Regions from separate parts of the uncultured Intestinibacter sp. genome, predicted to be linked through region 2. Evidence: riboswitches for the same ligand, from Rfam matches in the RefSeq annotation. Region 2 holds a riboswitch; each other region holds the start of a gene.
What was found. A riboswitch is a leader RNA that binds a small molecule or an ion and turns the genes downstream of it on or off. The one in region 2 is predicted to bind cobalamin.

Region 1: linked by a shared signal. The riboswitch ahead of RDX53_RS12280 (ABC transporter substrate-binding protein) and the one ahead of RDX53_RS03010 (cobyric acid synthase) in region 2 are both predicted to bind cobalamin.
Region 3: linked by a shared signal. The riboswitch ahead of RDX53_RS03375 (NCS2 family permease) and the one ahead of RDX53_RS03010 (cobyric acid synthase) in region 2 are both predicted to bind cobalamin.
Region 4: linked by a shared signal. The riboswitch ahead of RDX53_RS01365 (metal-sensitive transcriptional regulator) and the one ahead of RDX53_RS03010 (cobyric acid synthase) in region 2 are both predicted to bind cobalamin.

What each region holds. Positions count from the first base shown of each region.
Region 1 covers NZ_CABQXJ010000083.1:2,107-7,108, reverse strand. Annotated here, with positions in the region: gene RDX53_RS12295 (YbaK/EbsC family protein) at 1-181, shown strand, start outside; gene RDX53_RS12290 (RluA family pseudouridine synthase) at 368-1,273, shown strand; gene RDX53_RS12285 (nucleoid-associated protein) at 1,288-2,292, shown strand; cobalamin riboswitch at 2,379-2,556, shown strand; gene RDX53_RS12280 (ABC transporter substrate-binding protein) at 2,858-3,772, shown strand; gene RDX53_RS12275 (iron ABC transporter permease) at 3,753-4,778, shown strand; gene RDX53_RS12270 (ABC transporter ATP-binding protein) at 4,784-5,002, shown strand, end outside.
Region 2 covers NZ_CABQXJ010000009.1:5,068-10,069, forward strand. Annotated here, with positions in the region: gene cobS (adenosylcobinamide-GDP ribazoletransferase) at 1-566, shown strand, start outside; gene RDX53_RS03005 (histidine phosphatase family protein) at 585-1,193, shown strand; cobalamin riboswitch at 1,189-1,354, shown strand; gene RDX53_RS03010 (cobyric acid synthase) at 1,508-3,046, shown strand; gene RDX53_RS03015 (cobyrinate a,c-diamide synthase) at 3,056-4,420, shown strand; gene cbiB (adenosylcobinamide-phosphate synthase CbiB) at 4,422-5,002, shown strand, end outside.
Region 3 covers NZ_CABQXJ010000010.1:30,154-35,155, reverse strand. Annotated here, with positions in the region: gene RDX53_RS03390 (DUF3267 domain-containing protein) at 1-82, shown strand, start outside; gene RDX53_RS03385 (cupin domain-containing protein) at 146-484, shown strand; gene glgB (1,4-alpha-glucan branching enzyme) at 567-2,648, opposite strand; cobalamin riboswitch at 2,829-3,027, shown strand; gene RDX53_RS03375 (NCS2 family permease) at 3,378-4,718, shown strand.
Region 4 covers NZ_CABQXJ010000004.1:21,076-26,077, forward strand. Annotated here, with positions in the region: gene RDX53_RS01345 (hypothetical protein) at 1-1,099, opposite strand, end outside; gene RDX53_RS01350 (threonine/serine exporter ThrE family protein) at 1,620-2,405, shown strand; gene RDX53_RS01355 (threonine/serine exporter family protein) at 2,410-2,892, shown strand; gene RDX53_RS01360 (SoxR reducing system RseC family protein) at 2,942-3,370, opposite strand; gene RDX53_RS01365 (metal-sensitive transcriptional regulator) at 3,382-3,675, opposite strand; cobalamin riboswitch at 4,029-4,225, opposite strand; gene dinB (DNA polymerase IV) at 4,356-5,002, opposite strand, start outside.

The sequences.
Region 1 (5,002 bases), on a different contig from region 2:
AGAAAATAAAGGTGTAAAAGTGTTTTTAGATGTATCTATGAAGAGGTTTAATACAGTATTTCCCGCTTGTGGAAGTAGCAACTCAGCTATAGAATTAACTTGTGATGAGATGGAAAAATACTCACATTGTGAAAAGTGGGTAGATGTATGCAAATCATATGATGAGACACTATCAGAATAGACATAAAATTAAAATAAAGATTATTTGAATTTAACTACATAAATATCCAATCAACATTAAAAGGAGTTTCTCATAGAGATACTCCTTTTAATGTTGATTGGATATTTATGGAACAATATTTACCTTCATTATATTTGAAAATTAGTGTAAAATATATATGTTAATAAAAAGGAAGTGGGTGTGAATTTGTTCAAAAAAGAAGATCAAAAATATAATCTTATTTCATATATAAATGAAGATGACGACTTAACACTAAAAGAAATTTTACTAGATAAATTAAATTTCTCAGTTAGATATGCATCTAAATTAAAAAGATTTAAAACAGTTACAGTAAATAAAAACTTCAAAAAATTAGATAAAAAAGTTAAAAAGGGCGACTTAATAGAAGTAGAGATAAAAGAAGATATGGCAAACTTTGCGCCACAAGATTTAAACTTAAATATAATTTATGATGATTTTGATTTAATTATGGTAGATAAACCTCCATTTATGGTAGTTCATCCGACAAAGAGCCACTTTGAAAATACTATGGCAAATGGAGTTACAGACTACATTGTTAAAAAGGGCGAAGATGTCAAAATAAGATTTGTAAATAGACTAGATATGAATACATCTGGATTAGTAATAGTAGCAAAAAATCCATTTGCTCAACATGTATTATCTAGTGAGATGAAAAGCGATGATTTTGAAAAGAAATATATAACAGTAGTAAAAGGAATCATTAAAGACGACGAAAATACTATAAATGAGCCAATTTACAGACCTACAGATGACAGCATAAAGAGAGTTGTAGATCCTAGAGGACAAGAGTCGATTACTCATTACAAAGTATTAGAAAGATTAAATGATGCTACTGTAGTAGAAGTTAAATTAGAAACAGGAAGAACTCACCAAATAAGAGTACACATGGCACATATAGGCCATCCAATTATAGGAGATGAACTATATGGTTATGTTGATGAAAATCTAATAAAAAGACAGGCTCTACATGCATATGGTCTGAAGTTTAAACAACCTAGAACAAAAGAAGTTTTAGCGTTTAAAGCTGAAATTCCTGATGATATGAAGATGCTAATTGAAAAATTAAGATAAAAGGAGAGAAGTAAATGATTATACATAAATCCATAGTACACGTACTAGATAAAAATAGCGATAGTCCTATATTAAATGACTACGAATGTAGAAACAGCTTAGAAGTGGATAAATTTTTCCAAAAAATAATAAACAGAGTTTCAAAAGACGACGATTTAAGAAAAGCTGAATTTAACGATTATAACAATAATATTGTTAAAAACTGTTGTGAGCAAATTATATATGACGAAGATACATTCTTACAAAATTCAAAAGAAATAGCGGCATATTTATTTGAAATTATGAAACAAAGTGAAGAGATGGACTCTTGTGACTTAGCTATTTGTCTATACAGTGTAAAAGATGAAAAAAATGTAGCTATAATGAGATTAGAGTATAAAAAACTTTATACACATTCAATTGAATTTGTAGAAGATAAATTTAATATACAAATAGTATCAAATGAAATTGGAATACCTGAGACAGGGCGTCCAAAACAATGTGCATTAGTAGGTCTTAGTGGTATAAATGATGAATATCATTTTAAACTATTAGATAAAGATGCTGAAAAAGAACAACTAGAAACAAAGTTTGTTACAGCGTTTTTAAATGCTAAAAAAATAGAAGATGATAAATATAAAACAAAAGTATTTAAAACAACAGCAGAAAATTGGATAACAAATGCAATTTCAGATGATATGAAAAAAGCAGAAGATATAAGAAGTATGCTTAATTATACATTAAAAGAAAAAGAAGAAATAAATGTTGAGGAATTTGTTCAAAATAATATAATCGATAAAGATTTAAAAGAAAGTTTCAAAGAACACATGGAAGACAAAGGATTAACTGAAAACTTTTCAGTTGATAAAAAATGGGTTGAAAAGAAACTTAAAAAGAGAAGTATAAAAACAGATAATGGATTTGATATAAAAGCAAATTTATCAGATTTTGAAGACCCTATGAAATATAGTGTTAGAAAAAATGAAAATGGTACATTCGATATAGTAATAAAAAATATATCTTTCTATGAAGAAAAATAATTTTACATAAATTTCATTTTATGGTAGTTATTCGAAGTTGCTTTTTACTCTATTAAAATAATGTTAGATTATGTTATAATTACGTGAAAGCATAAAGGTATAGAGGTTCTAATTTAGATTAATAGGGAAGCTAGGTGAGATTCCTTCGCAGCCCCCGTTACTGTGATGCTGACTATTTATTCGATAACCACTGCTATTTTGCGGGAAGGTGAATAAATGGGATGAAGCTAAGCCAGGAGACCTGCCTTATATACAATAAGAAAATCTTCGGGGTGGAGAATTTTACTTTAAAATAAGAACGGTATTTTAAAAGAAAAACTAACCTTGTGTTAGTTTTTCTTTTTTTGCAAAAGATACATATAATTTATAATTTTGAAAAATAATATCGTAAAAGCATAACAAAATGTTATTGCTTATTTTAAAATATAGTTACAAAAAAAATTGTAATTCTGCTATAATCATAAAATATATGGAGATTATAGTCAAATTATGGTAAAACCCTGGCTGGATTAATCTTGATATAAGCTTTAAAAATTTTAAAAAAGGTATATGAGGAGGAATTCATATGAAAAAGAAATTATTATCAATTTTACTATGTTTAACACTTATATTTTCTGTTGGGTGTAGTAAAGGCGAAAGCGAAAAAACAATAACTGACAGAGCTGGTAACGAAGTTAAAGTTCCAACAAAAATCGAAAAAATTATATCTACTGCACCATCAAATACAGAAATATTAGTTGGGTTGGGATTAGCTGATAAAATTATAGCAGCAGATACATACTCAGAAGGAATTGAAGGTTTAAGCAAAGACACTAAATTAATGGACTTCCAAAATCCAGATGCAGAAGCAATGGTTGAGTTAGATCCAGATATAGTAATAGCTTCAGGATATAACCAAGTAGGTTCATCAGAAGATCCATATAAATCAGTAAGTGATGCAGGTATACCTGTTGTATATATACCAAGTAGTAGCAGTATAGACGGTATATATAAAGACATAGAGTTCATAGCTGAACTTGTAAATGAAAAAGATAAAGGAAATGAAATAATCGATTCTATGAAAAAAGATGTAGAATCAATAAAAGAAATAGGCAGCAAAATAAAAGATAAAAAGACAGTTTATTTTGAAATAGGTCCAGCACCAACATTATACAGTGTAGGAAAAGACACATTCATAAATGAAATGATACAAATAATAGGTGCAAAAAATATATTTGCAGATAAAGATGCTTGGATATCACCAAGTGAAGAAGCTGTAATAGATGCAAATCCAGATGTTATATTAACTAACGTTAACTATGTAGAAAATCCAACAGAAGAAATAATGAGTAGAACTGGATGGGAAAACATAACTGCAGTAAAAGATAAAGCAGTATATTCTATAGATGCAAACTCATCTTCAAGACCAACACAAAATATAATAAAAGCTTTAAAAGAAATGGCAAAAGCTGTATACCCAGATGAATACAAAGACAAATAGAACAAAGTGTGCAATTAGTATACTTATACTTATATTTATTATTTATATTGGAACTTCCATTGGGAGTTCCAATATTAGTATGTTAGACACTATATCTATAATCGCAAATAAATTGATAAATATACCTCTTAGAGACGGTGTAATGCCAAAGGACGTATCTATTATATGGAAGATTAGGTTGCCTAGGGTTTTATTGGCGTTTTTAGTAGGAGGGTGTTTGGCTACTAGTGGTGCAGTTGTACAATCGATATTAAAAAATCAACTAGCATCACCATATACATTAGGTGTATCATCAGGTGCATCTTTAGGAGCAGGTCTTGTAATTGTAACAGGAGTAACAATTCCTGTAATAGGAGGTTTTACACTTCCGTTTGTTGGATTTATATTTGGACTTTTTACAGTTTATTTAGTTATATTATTTTCTAGTAAAATTGACAAAACCATGTCCAATAATACAATAATATTAGCGGGGATGGTTTTTTCTTTATTTGTCAATGCCTTACTTACAACTTTAACTGCGATGTTTTCAGAAGACTTAAAGAGTATAGCACTTTGGCAAATGGGAAGCTTTGCTATGAGAGGTTGGACATATGTATGGCTTATAATTCCATTTTGCTTAGTCGGTATGATAGGCATACTTAGATACACAAAAGAGATGGATATACTTACTTTTGGAGAAGAACAAGCCCAATCTGTAGGTGTAGATACATCAAAAGTAAAGACAAAACTATTTGTATTTTCAGCAATATTGACAGGAGGAGCAGTATCTCTTAGTGGTACAATTGGATTTGTAGACTTGATAGCTCCTCATGTTGTTAGAAAAATATTTGGATCTAATCATAAATATGTAATACCGATGACATTTATATTTGGAGGATGTTTAATGGTAATTACAGATTTGATTGCAAGAAGTATTTTTGACTCAACTGAATTACCAGTAGGGGCGGTGACTGCTATTATAGGAGCACCATTCTTTGCTTATGTTTATTTTAAAAAGGCGAGTTGATAATTATGTTAGAAATTAAAAATCTTTATAGTGGATATGATGAAAAAGATATATTAAAAGATATAAATTTTAAAGTTAAAAATGGAGAAAATTTATGTATAGTTGGTCCAAATGGATGTGGAAAAAGTACACTTCTAAAATCTATTGCTAATCTTTTAGAATATAGAGGAAGTGTAATGATTGATGATGAGGAAGTATCATCTATGGATAGAAAAGAATTTGCA
Region 2 (5,002 bases):
TTTTAACAACAGGAGGCCTTCATATAGATGGATTAGGTGATACATTTGATGCAATATACAGTAATAGAGACAAAGAACGAATTTTAGAAATAATGAAAGATTCCAGATTAGGAACAAATTCACTTCTTGCAATAATGTTTTTAATACTACTAAAAATAGGATTTATCAATAGCTTAGTACAAAATAACTTGTTATGGCTAGTTATTTTTATGCCGGTTATAGGGCGAATTGGAGTTATGATAATGACTTACAAAACAGTAACTCCAAGAGCAAAAGGTATGGGTAATTTATTTATAGGAAAATGTACTATGGGAATGCTTATAACAGGTATAGTATATTCTTCTATATTAATTATATTATTTGGAAAATTTATTTTCTTACAACCTATTGCGACAATTATAAAAGTTTTAAGTTCTATTATATTTATAATAGTATTTGCATTATTGTTTAAAAAACATATATATAAAAAGATTGATGGTGTAACTGGAGATATACTAGGTTGCACGATAGAACTTGGAGAAGTATTTTTCTTAATATATACTTATATGCTAATTTCAGTAATTTAGCATTGTAAGGAGAAGAAAATGAAAAAATTAATTTTAGTACGTCATGTACTTACAGAAGATAATAAACTTGCGAAACTCTCTGGTCATATAGATAGTAAAGTAAGTGAAGAAGGAAAGATACAAATAGAAAAAATAACAGGCTTTTTAAGTGATGAAAAAATTGATAAGATATATACTACGACGTCAAGTAGAACTAAAGAGACTGCAAAATATTTAGCTAAAATAAATTCAATAGAAATACAACAGAGTAAGGATTTACAAGAAATTAACTTTGGAGATTTTGAAGGAAAAGACTTCAAAGAAATTCAAAAAGATTATCCTGATGAATTTAACAAAATGATAGAAGAAGGATATGAATATACATATCCAAATGGAGAAAGCTTGGTTGATTGTTTTGAAAGAGTATCAAAAGAAACACAATTTATTTTAGATGAGTCTGATGAAGATGAGACAATCTTAATATGTGCTCATGCAGGGACAATTAGAAATATTTTAACATATTTAATTTCAAATAGTTTTGAATACCATTGGAATTTTAAAATCGACAATGCATCTATAAGTATTGTTGAAATTGATAATGGATTTGCTGTTATTAATAAGTTAAATGAAACAAGTTTTTTAAAATAGAATATTAGATTAATTTTTCTCAGGGAAAAAGGTAAAAGCCTTTACAGCCCCCGCTACTGTGAAACGGATGAAACTATAGAAACCACTGTTTGAGAAAATGGGAAGGTGTAGGAGTAGGATGATGTTAAGTCAGGATACCTGGATTAATTAATTTATTAGAGTTAAAATCTCGGGGTGAAGATTTTTTTATAAATACAAAAAATCCTAATCTCGTTATTAGGATTTTTTTGTTAGTTTTCTAAATATATATACGATAAATATAGATTTATTTTAGTTAATATATAGCGCTACAAATAATAGAAGGGGAAGAGGCTATGAGTAAGAAAATAATGTTTCAAGGAACTGCATCCAATGTTGGGAAAAGTACAATAGTTACAGGTTTAGGTAGAATATTTAAACAAGATGGATATACTGTAATTCCTTTTAAATCTCAAAATATGGCCCTTAATTCATTTATAACAAAGGAAGGACTAGAGATGGGAAGGGCCCAAGTTTCACAAGCAGAAGCATGTGGATTAGAACCAATAGCAGATATGAACCCAATATTACTTAAACCATGTGGCAACAATAAAAGCCAAGTTATAGTAAGAGGAAAGGTAGTTGGAGATATGACTTCTCTACAATACCATGAATATAAGTTAGAGTTAATGGATGTATTGAGAGATATATTTAAAGAATTTGAAGAAAACTACAATATAGTTGTTATGGAAGGTGCAGGAAGTGCAGCAGAAATAAACTTAATGGAAAGAGATATTTCCAATATGGGAATGGCAAGAATAGCAGATGCACCAGTAATATTAGTTGGTGATATTGATAGAGGTGGCGTTTTTGCATCACTTGCTGGAACAATGCTTTTATTAAGCGAAGAAGATAGAAAGAGAGTAAAAGGGGTAATAATAAATAAATTTAGAGGTAGAAAAGAGCTTTTAGATTCCGGAGTAAAAATGTTAGAAGAAATAATAAATGTACCTGTATTAGGTGTTGTACCTTATTGTGATATAAAAATAGAAGATGAGGATAGTGTAACTACGAGATTTAAAAAGCAAATGGCGAGAAATGATATACATATAGAAATTGTTAGAACGCCACATATGTCTAATTTTACAGATTTTAATATATTTGAAACTCAAGAAGATGTAAGTATTAGATATGTAGATTATGGAGAATCTCTAGGAAATCCTGATATAGTAATTATTCCAGGTACTAAAAGTACAATAGATGATTTAATGTTTTTAAGAAATAATGGTCTTGAAGAACAAATAAAGGAATTACATAGAAGAGGAAAATTAGTTATAGGTATTTGTGGTGGATATCAAATGCTAGGTAAAAAATTAAGAGACCCATATCATGTCGAAAGTGATCTAGAGGAAGTTGAAGGGATAGGTCTTCTAGATACTGAAACAACTTTTGAACTAGAAAAGATAACAACTCAAGTTAAGGCAATAATAGATAAAGATTTAAGTGGATATTTAAATAATTTAGAAGGTAAAAAAGTTAAAGGATATGAAATACATATGGGCGTTACCAATAGAGGTAATGAAATAAAAAATCTATGCACAATTACACAAAAATTAGATGAAAAAGTTAATTACACAGAAGGAAGTGTAAACTCAGAGTGCAATGTTTTCGGAACATATCTTCATGGAATATTTGATGATATAGATTTTACTAGAACTATATTAAACAACATAAGAGAAATGAAAGGTCTAGATAAAATAGACAGTAAAGTTAAATCATTTAAAGAATTTAAGGATAAAGAATACGACAGATTAGCAGACTTCTTAAGAGAACATCTTGATATAGAAAAAATATATCAAATAATGCAAGAGCACGAAGAAAGTAAAGGACAATAGGTGGTAGAGATGAAGAAAATATTAATTGCAGGGACAAATAGTGGTGTCGGAAAGACAACTATTTCATTAGGTATAATGCAAGCACTTACAAAAAGAAAACTACAGGTACAACCATTTAAAGTTGGACCAGATTATATAGATCCTTCTTATCATACTTTTATAACAGGAAGATATTCTAGAAATTTAGATTCCTATATGCTTGAAGATGAAAAAATAAAGTATATAGTAAAAGAAGCATCTAAAGATGCTGATATAGCAGTAGTAGAAGGCGTAATGGGATTATATGATGGATATGGAATAGATTTAAATGATTGCACAAGTTCATATACATCAAAAATGTTAAAAGCACCAGTTATATTAGTCATAAATGCAAAAGCTATGGCCGCATCTTCTGCAGCTATGGTTTTAGGATATAAAATGCTAGATACTGATGTAAATATAAAAGGTGTTATAACTAATAATGTAAAAAGTGAAAGTCATTACAATACTTTAAAAAGTGCTATCGAAAAATACACAGGCATAGAAGTTTTAGGATATTTTCCACCAAATAAAGAATTTTCACTAGAGTCTAGACATTTAGGTCTTGTCCCAAGTGTAGAAATGGACTCTTTAAAGCAAAAATTTGATAACTTAGCAGATGAAATCGAAAAATATATAGATATTGATAGAATATTAGAAATATCAGAAACACAAGACATAGATAGCAATTTTGATTTAGATAAATTTATAAAAGAACATAAAGTAGAAAATAAATCTATAGCTATAGCATTTGATAAAGCATTTAATTTCTACTATAGAGAAAATATAGAATTATTAGAGAAGCTAGGATTAGAAATAAAATATTTTAGTCCGATGCATGATGAGAAAGTTCCAAAAGCTGATTATATTTATATAGGAGGAGGTTTCCCAGAAATATTCTCAAAAGAATTACATGACAATAAATCAATGAGAGAATCAATATTAGATGCTCATAAAAATAATATACCTATATATGCAGAATGTGGCGGTCTTATGTATTTAGGCGAAAAACTAGAAAATCAAAATAAAGAGTTGTTCGATATGGTCGGCATATTTAAAGGAACGAGCAAAATGACATCATCATTGAAACGATTTGGATATTGTAATGGTAAAGCAAAAGAAGATACTGTTTTAGCTAAAAAGGGACAAGTAATAAAAGGGCATGAGTTCCATCATTCAATATTTGATAGTGAGGAGCCTTGTGCATACGAAATGACAAAAGAAAGAAATGGAGTAGTCATAGATAGATGGGATGGAGGGTATAGTAGTGGAAATACCTTAGCAACTTATTTACATACTCATTTTTATAACAACTTAGATTGTATAGCAAACTTTTTAGAAAAAGGAAATAAATAAGATGAATATACTATCATTATATTTAGGATATATTACTGACTTGATTGTAGGTGACCCTTATTCATTTCCTCATCCAGTTAAATATATAGGAAAATTAATAAAGGTCGTAGAAAACTTTATAAGAAAAGTAGCAAAAAGTGATAAAGGATTAAAAATAGGTGGATTTTTTCTATGGTTTATAACTGTAGGAATAACTTTTTTAATAACTTACATAATTATTAAACTGGTAAGTTTTAACATGGTAATTTATGTTATAATTAATTCAGTTGTGATTTATACAACATTAGCTACAAAATGCTTAAAAGATGAAGCAAAAAAGATCTATGAAGTATTAAAGACAGGAAATATAGAAAAATCAAGGATTCAACTATCTTATATAGTAGGTAGAGATACTGAAAATTTAAGTGAAAAAGAAATAATAAGAGCAACAGTAGAGACAGTTGCAGAAAATACTGTTGATGGTTTAATTTCACCGTTAGTTTATGCTTTTATTGGTGCAGGATTAACTGTTGGTGGAATATCACTTGCAGCCCCACTTGCAATGACTTATAAAGCAATTAATACTTTAGATTCAACAGTAGG
Region 3 (5,002 bases), on a different contig from region 2:
ATTGAGATATAAAAGTGATAAAAAAGAAATTCTTTATATGGATCATCCATATGAGTGTGGGTTAATTGTGTTTGAGAGATAAAGTGTACTATAATATCTTTATAGCATAATTTATATGTTAATAAAAAACAGGGGGATAACAATAATGATATTAGATTTTAACAAAATCGAAGAAAAAGCATTAGCTAATTTTAAAGGTGGGGAAAAGGCGCTAAATGCAAAAATGAATGTAGATGAAAATAATAAAATATTAGGTGGAAGATTAGAACCAGGGGCATCAATAGGAGAACACACACATGAAACTAATAGTGAAATAATATTTTTTACATCTGGTAAAGGTAAAGTAATATATGATGGGAAAGAAGAAAGGGTAGAAGCTGGATTATGTCACTATTGCCCACAAGGTCATACTCATACATTGATAAATGATAGTGATGATGATTTAACTTTTTATGCTGTTATACCAGAACATCCAGCAAAATAGAAATTAACTTAGATATAAATAAGTATAAATAAAAAGAGGTTCAATAGTTTTTAGACTATTTGAACCCCTTTTTAATTAAATTTTATTCTATAACTCTATATATTTTTGCTGAGAATCCTGGTAGATGTACTGAAACTTGATAGTTTTTGCCAGCACCAGCTAATTCTTTCTTAGAAAGATGGACTGGATTTTCTAATAGAGTATATTTTACATCAACATGTGGAGTGTGAGTATTTTTACAGTGTAGATGTCCGGCATCTTGGTGCCAAAGGTCAACAGATTCTACTATTTCTGGTATTTGTTCACTTTTACCACCGTATTTTAGCCAGTCAGTATTTAAAATTAATTCAAGTTTTACTGATTCATCAAATCTAACTTCATAATTTTCGTAATCATCACAAAAAGCATTTAAGAAAATAACAATTCTCTCATCACCATAAATTCTTTCATATACATATACACATTTCTCCATATCATCAGCTTGAATCCACTTATAAGATTTATCTGAGTATTCATTTTTATATAAAAGAGGAGAATAAATGTAATAACCATTAAGATCAGATATAAATCTATGGAAAGAATCGTGAGCAGGATATTTTAATAAATCCCAGTCAAGAGGCTTTGTTTCATCCCATTCTCTAAAATGTCCAAGTTCATTACCCATAAAGTTTAATTTTTTGCCTGGGTGTGTAAACATGTAAGTATAAAGAAGTTTAGCTTGTCTAAACTTATCTTCATAAGAGCCCCACATTTTATCTAATATAGTTCTTTTTCCATGAACAACTTCATCATGTGAAAAAGGTAGAAGGAATTTTTCGTTATAAAAATACATCATAGAGAATGTTATTTGATGATATGCTTGTCTTCTTTCCCAAGGTGATTTTTGAAAATATGAAAGAGTATCATTCATCCATCCCATATCCCACTTATAATCAAAACCAAGACCACCATCTTCAACAGGTTCAGTAACTTTAGGATAATTTGTTGAATCCTCTGCAATCAACATAATATCTTTATGATTTTCTTGAAGGTGTTGGTTCATATTTTTTAAAAACTCAATACCGCCTTCATTTATACCTCTGTTAGAGTCGCCCTTCCAATAAATAAGGTTGCTTATAGCATCCATACGAAGACCATCAATGTGGTAAACTTCAATCCAAAAGTTTGCAACAGATTGAAGGAAACTTTTTACTTCGCCTCTGTAATAATTAAAGCTATGAGAGCCCCATTCAGTATATCCAGTGTCGTGACTTGGATATTCATAAAGTGCACCACCGCCAAATCTTCCTAGTGAATAAGAATCAAGCGCAAAATGAACAGGGACATAGTCCATAATTACACCTATATTTTCCCTATGGCATAAATCAATAAAAGCCATTAGATCTTCAGGTTTACCATATCTAGCAGTTGGGCTAAAGAAACCTGTTATTTGGTATCCCCATGAACAATCAGATGGATGTTCACACAAAGGAAGGATTTCTATATGAGTATAGTTATTTTCCTTTACATATTTTATAAGCTCTGGAGCTATTTCCATATAGTTAAACCATCTCTCTGTAATATCTATCGGTTGATTCAAATCGTACTCACTATTTATATAGTTTTCTAATTTTAGGTCATGCCCAAGTTGGTCCGCACTTATACTATTATCAGCTCCTACATTGGCACATTGTTTAATAACTCTTGCCCTTGAAACTTCTTCATTACTTTTATGTTTCCATGAACCGAAGTGAAGTTCATAGATGTTTAGTGGTCTATCTAAGTTTTTACTTCTGTTTTCCATCCAGTTTTGGTCGTTGAATTTATATGTACTTAAGTCCACAATTCTAGATGCATTTTTAGGTCTAAGTTCCATATAAAATGCATATGGATCAGTTTTTTCTACGCAATTACCGTACTGGTCGAATACTAAATATTTATAATACATCCCCAATTTAGCATCCTCTGAGAAGTAAGTAAATATACCACTACTTCCCATTTGTGTCATTTTCCCCTTATTTCCATCCCAATCATTGAAGTCACTTACAACTTGTACTTCTTTTGCATCGGGGGCATAAACCCTGAAAATAATTCCTTTAATACCATTCTCCCTACTAACATGAGCCCCAAAAAACTCATAAGCATCAAACATAGTTCCGCAATAAAAATCATGCATGTTTTTCATATGTTTATCATCCTTTCTAAATATATTTAGTGGGTTTTTATTTATACTTTTATTATATATAAAACCTCTTTATAAGAACAACAAAATTAAGTATAAACCAATAAAAAACTCACTCTTGTATGGTGAAAAGATTTATTGACAAATAATTCCATCTTGTGTTAGTATTTTATCATAGAAATGAATATTATTATGATATTAAGTGGTCAAATTTTATGAGAAATTTGAATAAAAGGAAATTAGGTTAGAATCCTAAGCGATCCGGTCACTGTAATCTAGGGAGCAATACTTAATATATCCATTGCATGCCATTTGTATGTGAGAAGGGAAGTAACGCGTTGATCTGTAAGCCAGGAAGCCTGCTTAATATTAATTTTATTAGGAGAGCTTCCGCGAGAGCACCACCTAAATATCATGATAACCAAGGGATTATTCTATACTTTTTTAATATAAAAGAATTTAATTTTAAGTTTATTTAAAATTTATTTTGATTGAAAGAGTATAAAATGAAATCTTTGAGTATATAAGATATTAGTGGTGTCTACTTTATTTGAAGTAGGCACTTTTTAATTTTAATAAAATTTTATAATTATAGAGAATATATTATATATATTCCTTATAGTTTAAAAATTGGACTCTCCTCAAAATTGAATAAATTTATATATTTCATTTCTAGACTATATTTATTTCTAGTTTTGATAAAAGAGGTATCAAATTATAAGGGGGAGAGATATGCAAGTTACACAGGAAAAAGTAAGTCAAAAAGGTATACTAGAGAAAGTATTTAAGTTAAGTGAGCATGGTACAAATGTCAAAACTGAGGTTATAGCTGGTTTAACTACATTTATGACGATGGCATACATACTAGCAGTAAACTCAAATATGTTAGCAGATGCTGGAATGGATGCAGGTGCAGTATTTGTTGCAACTGCATTATCAGCTACGGTTGCATGTTTTGTTATGGCGTTTTTATCAAATTATCCAATTGCTCTTGCTCCAGGGATGGGACTAAATGCATTTTTTGCATATACAGTAGTTTTACAAATGGGATATACATGGCAAATGGCATTATTGGGTGTATTTATAGAAGGAATTTTATTTATTATTTTAACTGTTACAAATTTAAGAGAACAGATAATAAATTGCATTCCAAATGATCTTAAAAATGCAGTTACAGCAGGGGTGGGATTATTTATCGCTGCTGTTGGAATGAGCAATGCGGGGCTTATAAGTACAGCAAGTGGAACATTAGCATTAGCAAATATGCATGACCCACTTGTAATATTGACAGTAGCTGGTCTAGTTATAGCAGGAATATTAGTATGTAAAAATGTAAAAGGAGCATTATTATTATCTATATTGCTTACATCATCAATTGGAATGATTACAGGTATAGTCGCTTTGCCAAGTGCAATAGTATCATTTAACATTCCATCATTAGCTCCTACTTTTATGCAGGCTTTTACAGTTCCAGTAGAGCAAATATTTAGTTTAGATATGGTGATAGTAGTATTTACTTTCTTATTTATGGATTTATTTGATACTGTAGGATTTTTAGTAGGTGTAGCTGCTAAAGGAGAATTAATCGACGAAAATGGAAAAATACCTAAAGCAAAACAAGCTATGTTGGCAGATGCAATCGGAACTACAATAGGGGCTATGCTTGGTACATCAACAGTTACATGTTTTATGGAGAGTACAGCAGGGATAAGCGAAGGTGGAAAAACAGGATTAACAACATTTACTGTTGGAATATTATTTGTATTATCTTTATTTTTAGCACCTCTATTTATAGCTATTCCATCACAAGCCACAGGAGCAGCACTTGTAATTGTAGGTGTTATGATGGCAAGTTGTTTTAAAGATATTGATTTCGATGATTATACAAATGCTATACCAGCGTTTTTAACATTTATATTAATGCCACTTACTAATAGTGTTGGTGATGGAATAATATTCGGTATAGTATCTTATACTTTATTAAAATTAGTTACTAATAAAAAAGAAGATATAAATATTTCATTAATAATATTGAGTATAATATTTATATGTAGATTTATATTCTTAAAGTAAATGACTCATAGTAAATAAAAATTATAAAAAAGTATTTAAGGGATTTGAATTATAGAGAAAAGCTGTTGCATAAATTGAGGGGATTTTATGCAACAGCTTTTTGATTCTATTTATTTTTGATTTTTAATATAATATAAAATGATTTTATTATAGTAAAAATATTTAAAAGTTTAAAAAAAATATCACAATATATCAAAAAAGATGTAAAATGTAGATATCAGATGTATTTCAAACATACCAATCTATTAGTAATTAAAAATTAAGATTGCTAAATCTCACAAAAA
Region 4 (5,002 bases), on a different contig from region 2:
TTGCACCTACTACTGTCTGTATACTACAAACTGCAAATTTGTTAAGTGGTATTGTATTTGATAATGCTACACCCATATCAGATAATAAACCTTGTGAGCCACTTGGCAATACTTCACCTAATACAGCAGTTATTGGCGCAACTTCACCCATATAGAAGAATGCTGCTATAGGAATTATTGCTGCAAATATCTTAATACCAAATACAAATCCTTCTATAATATTATCACATGTTTGTTCAAAACATTTTTTATTAAAATTCATTATATTAATTATTATTATAAGAAGTACAGCAGTTCCACCTAATAATGCAGCTGCATCTCCACCTGTTAATTTGAATACATACATTGCTACTATATCTAAAGCAAATCCTATTAATACTAAAAATACAGCTATTTTTGCTTTTGGATTAAATTCTGTGATTTCTTCATGCTCTACAGCTTGTAATTCTAAATCAAATTTTCCTTTTTTGATATCTTTTCTAAGTCCATAAAAAGCTACACCTATTGTAACTATTGCCATAACCCAATACAAAGGCATACCTTCTTGAATTACTTGAGATATTTCAATCCCTGCAGCTCCTGCTGTTATAGCTGGTGCACCTTGAATTACAAAGTCAGTAGATAATGCTAAACCATGCCCAAATAGATTTAGCGCTACTGCCACACCTATAGCTGGAAGACCTGCATTTAAAGCAACTGGTAGGAAAACCGCTCCTACTAATGCTACTGCTGGTGTTGGCCAGAAAAACCAAGAAAGTAGTAACATAACTAAACCTGTTACAAAGAATGCTGATGTAGGATTCTTTATAAATCGTGAAAAAGGTTTAACCATATAATTTATGGCTTTATTTGTTTCCAGTGTTTTTGACAACGCAACCATAATAGATATAATCAAAATTATGGAACCGAGTTCATTTAAAGACACAATAAATGAATTAAATACTGCTCCTAACGATCCTGCAATATTATGCGTATAAAACAATCCTAGACAAAAGATTCCTAGGATACACGGAATTATAACATCCTTTTTCATAATCATAGTTACAAGGACTATAACCATGAATAAAATATAAATATAATGCGCTCCTGTTAATGTCATATACTTTATTCTCCTTTTCAATTTTTAGATAATAGTATTATATGATTGTGTTAAATTTTGGTTACATTGATATAACATATGAAAATAAGCACATTTCTTAATTTATTAAGTATTTATGATAAATTATTTATTTAATTATAAATAACTGTATTTTTATAATTACTTTGCTACAACTTTATAATAAATTAAATTTTTGAGGATATATTAAAAATATATATTTAAATCTTTGGCCAAATTATGTATAATAATTTTTTATAATATATCGGAAACGCTATATATTATTTAAGTTTAAAATAATATATATATACATTTTTTATTTTTTTGATATAATCAAGTATAATATAGTAAATATATACATAGGTTTTTTAAGTAAAAAATCCAATTTAGACTATTTCTCACTAAATTAATTAGTATTAGATGTTTAATAACATATTATAATAGTCTAATTATTACTATGAAAAAACTAAATAAAAAGGAAAGGAGTCTGTCAAAATTATATTTTTGACAATAAGATGATTTTATGAGGGAAGAATATCAATTAATACAGAAAAAAGAGATTCTTAGGTTTGCTCTTTTTCTAGGAGAATTAATGTTGACTAATGGTGTAGAAACATCTCGTGCGGAAGACAGTGTTTTAAGAGTTTGTACTTCTCGTGGATACAGACATATTAATGTATTTACAACTCCTACGTGTATAATAATTGCAGATGATAAGTTCGACGGATTGTCATTTATGAGAACTATAAAGCGTAGAAGTATCGACTTAAACAAAATAGACCTTTTAAATACTGTATCTAGAGATTTTGTTCAAAACCCTGAAATGACAACTGATGAAGCGATTAATAAACTAAAAAAAATAGCTACTTTACCTCCACCATATGGAATAATTTCTTTTTATGCGGGGACTGCAATTTCTTCTGCATGTTTCGCTTATTTAATAGGTGGTACAAGTATAGCAGATTTTTTACTTACATTAATAATCTCAGTTGTTGGAACTATTATATATAATGGAATAATGAAACTTAACTCTATGGCATTTATGGCTACATTAGTATCTTCATTTGCAATAGCTACGTTTGGGGTTGCTTTTTGTCAGATTGGAATTTTACATGACCCTAAAATGCTTATAGTAGGTTCTATAATGCCTCTACTTCCTGGAGTTGCTTTCGTAAAAGGGCTTAGGGATTTAATATCTGGTGATTTAGTTTCTGGTGTTTCTCGTGTATTTGAAGCATTTTTAACAGCAGGAGCTATAGCTGTAGGAGTCGGTGTTGTACTTGATTTTTGGATTAAAATTGGAGGTTGATTAAATGACTATTAAAGATTTAATAATAAACTTTATATTTTCATTTGCAGTTACAGCAGGTTTTTCTATATTCTTTAATGCACCTAAAAAATCACTTATTCCATGTGGTATAGTAGGTGGTATAGGATGGTGTACTTATGTTGTTATGGCTAACTCAGAATATATTTCAAATGTATTTTCTATGGTTATAGCATCTGCTGTTGTTTCATTATTTAGTGAAATTTTAGCTCGTAAATTAAAATATCCAGCTATAAACTTTATAATACCTGGAATACTTCCACTTGTGCCTGGTCTTGGATTATATAATACTATGTATTCATTAGTTCAAAAAGATTATGCACTTGCTGTATCTACTGGAACGGATTCTCTATTTAAAAGTACTGGAATAGCAATCGGAATTCTTATAATTACATCTTTTACAAAAACTTATTATATACTTGTTAAAAAGATGCATTTAAAAAAACTTGAAGAAAAGTTAGAAAAATAGGGGTTTTGTGGCTGTGGTTTATTAATCACAGCTACAAAACCCCTTATATTTAAATTATTCTCACTACTATAGGAATATAATCTCTGCTCTCTCTATATTTTTTATCGTTTTTTCTTAGATAAAGATAGCTTAAAAATGTACATAATAATCCACATAGTCCACTTAATAATTCTATTGGACCGTTAAAGTTTATATTATTAAGTACAAAAAAGCATATAGCTGTCCCTGCAATTAAAAATACTAGTGGCAACATATATGCCAACATAGTTGCTTTCATTACTTTTACACTATCCATACTAACTTCTACGTGATCCCCTACTTTTGCTCCAATTTGATTGTCGACTTCTACTATTAAATCTTGACTTTCTGAAGTTAATTTTGCACATTTACCACATGAAGCACATGCAGAATGTCTTTGCATACGCATTTTAGCAGTTTTATCATCTACTATTTCAACTATAAACCCCTGTTGATTCATAATAGCCCCCCCTATTTTGTGAATTTTTTTATTGTATCCATTAATTCCTTAATTGCCGCTTCACTTTCTTCTTCATTTCCATATTTTATATCATTAGAAACACAGCCCTTAATATGGTTTTCTAGTATCATTGTGCCTACATTATCTATAGCAGATCTAATTGCTGATATTTGAACTAATATATCTACACAATATCTATCATCTTCTACCATTTTTTGAATTCCTTTTACTTGTCCTTCAATTCTCTTAAGCCTTCTATTTAGTGCAGCTTTGTCATTTCCTTTAGCCAATTTTTTTTCACTCATTATTTAACACCTCTTATTAGTGATATATATTATTATATCATTAAAAAAGTGTAAATTTAACTCCTAAAAATTATTCATTTTCATATTTCAAAAAATGGTTTATTATATATTTTTTATTATTTTAAAATCTTACTAATATGTTTAACTTTAAATATCTAAGTTACTAAATATTACACTTTCTTTTTATTAAATTTATCCAATAAAATAAGACTCACAAATTGAATTAATGTTCTTTTATTATTCACAAAAAAAGAACCATTTTCTTCGGTCCCAAAAAAATCTATAATATGTATATTGTCTATTTTCCGCGCGATTATAAATAACCCATATTACAGTATTTCTCTCCCTCCGAAAGAGCATGTATTATTTTAGGCAGGTCTCCTGGCTTGAAATCATCCTACTTGCTTCTCCTTCCCGATTTAACAGTGGAGGTTAAGTTCTCCAAAACCTTAAGCTTTCGTCATTCTTACAGTAGCGGGGGCTGCTGTGGCTTTTCACCACATTCCCTTTTAAGTATTGTTTTAAATACACCTTGAACAATATTCAATTCGTGAATCTTATTCAAAAAATCTATACAACAATGTGTATACTTAATTATATCCTTATTTTACAATTTTTTCAATAAATTATAATACTTTATGATATGCTATTTTATTATACAATATTTAAATAAATTTATTTTAATCATCTTTATCAGTGCTTATATTTTTCATATATTCAAATAGTGTTATATTGTGTGTACTCTCATTTATATCTATTAAATTTGATAAAGTTACACCGACTAAACGTATTTGTAGATTATTACACTGTATATTTCTAAATAGATTGTATATATTTTTTCTTATATCTTTATGTGAGTTTATTCCGTATTCTAGACTTGTACTGCGCGTTATTTGTGTAAAATCCTCAAACTTCATCTTAAGTGTGACTGTTTTGCCTAATTTATTTAAATACATAATTCTATTGCTTACATCTAGGCATAATTCATCTAATATATTTACAAGTTCTTCTTCATCTAATCTGTAATTGTGGTCTAGTGTTGTTTCTGAACCTACAGATTTACGTTCTCTATATGGTTCAACAGGTCTATTATCTATTCCTCTCGCAAAATTATAATAAATATATCCTCTGCTTTTAAACAATTTTTCTAATTCATATAAACTAAGTTGTCTAAGATCATATCCATTATTTATTCCCATAAGTTTTAGTGTTTTAGCAGTTACCTTTCCAATACCAAAAAACTTTTGTATTTGTAATTTATCTAAAAAATCTTGAGCATTATCTGGAATTATTACTGTAAATCCATTTGGTTTATTATAATCAGATG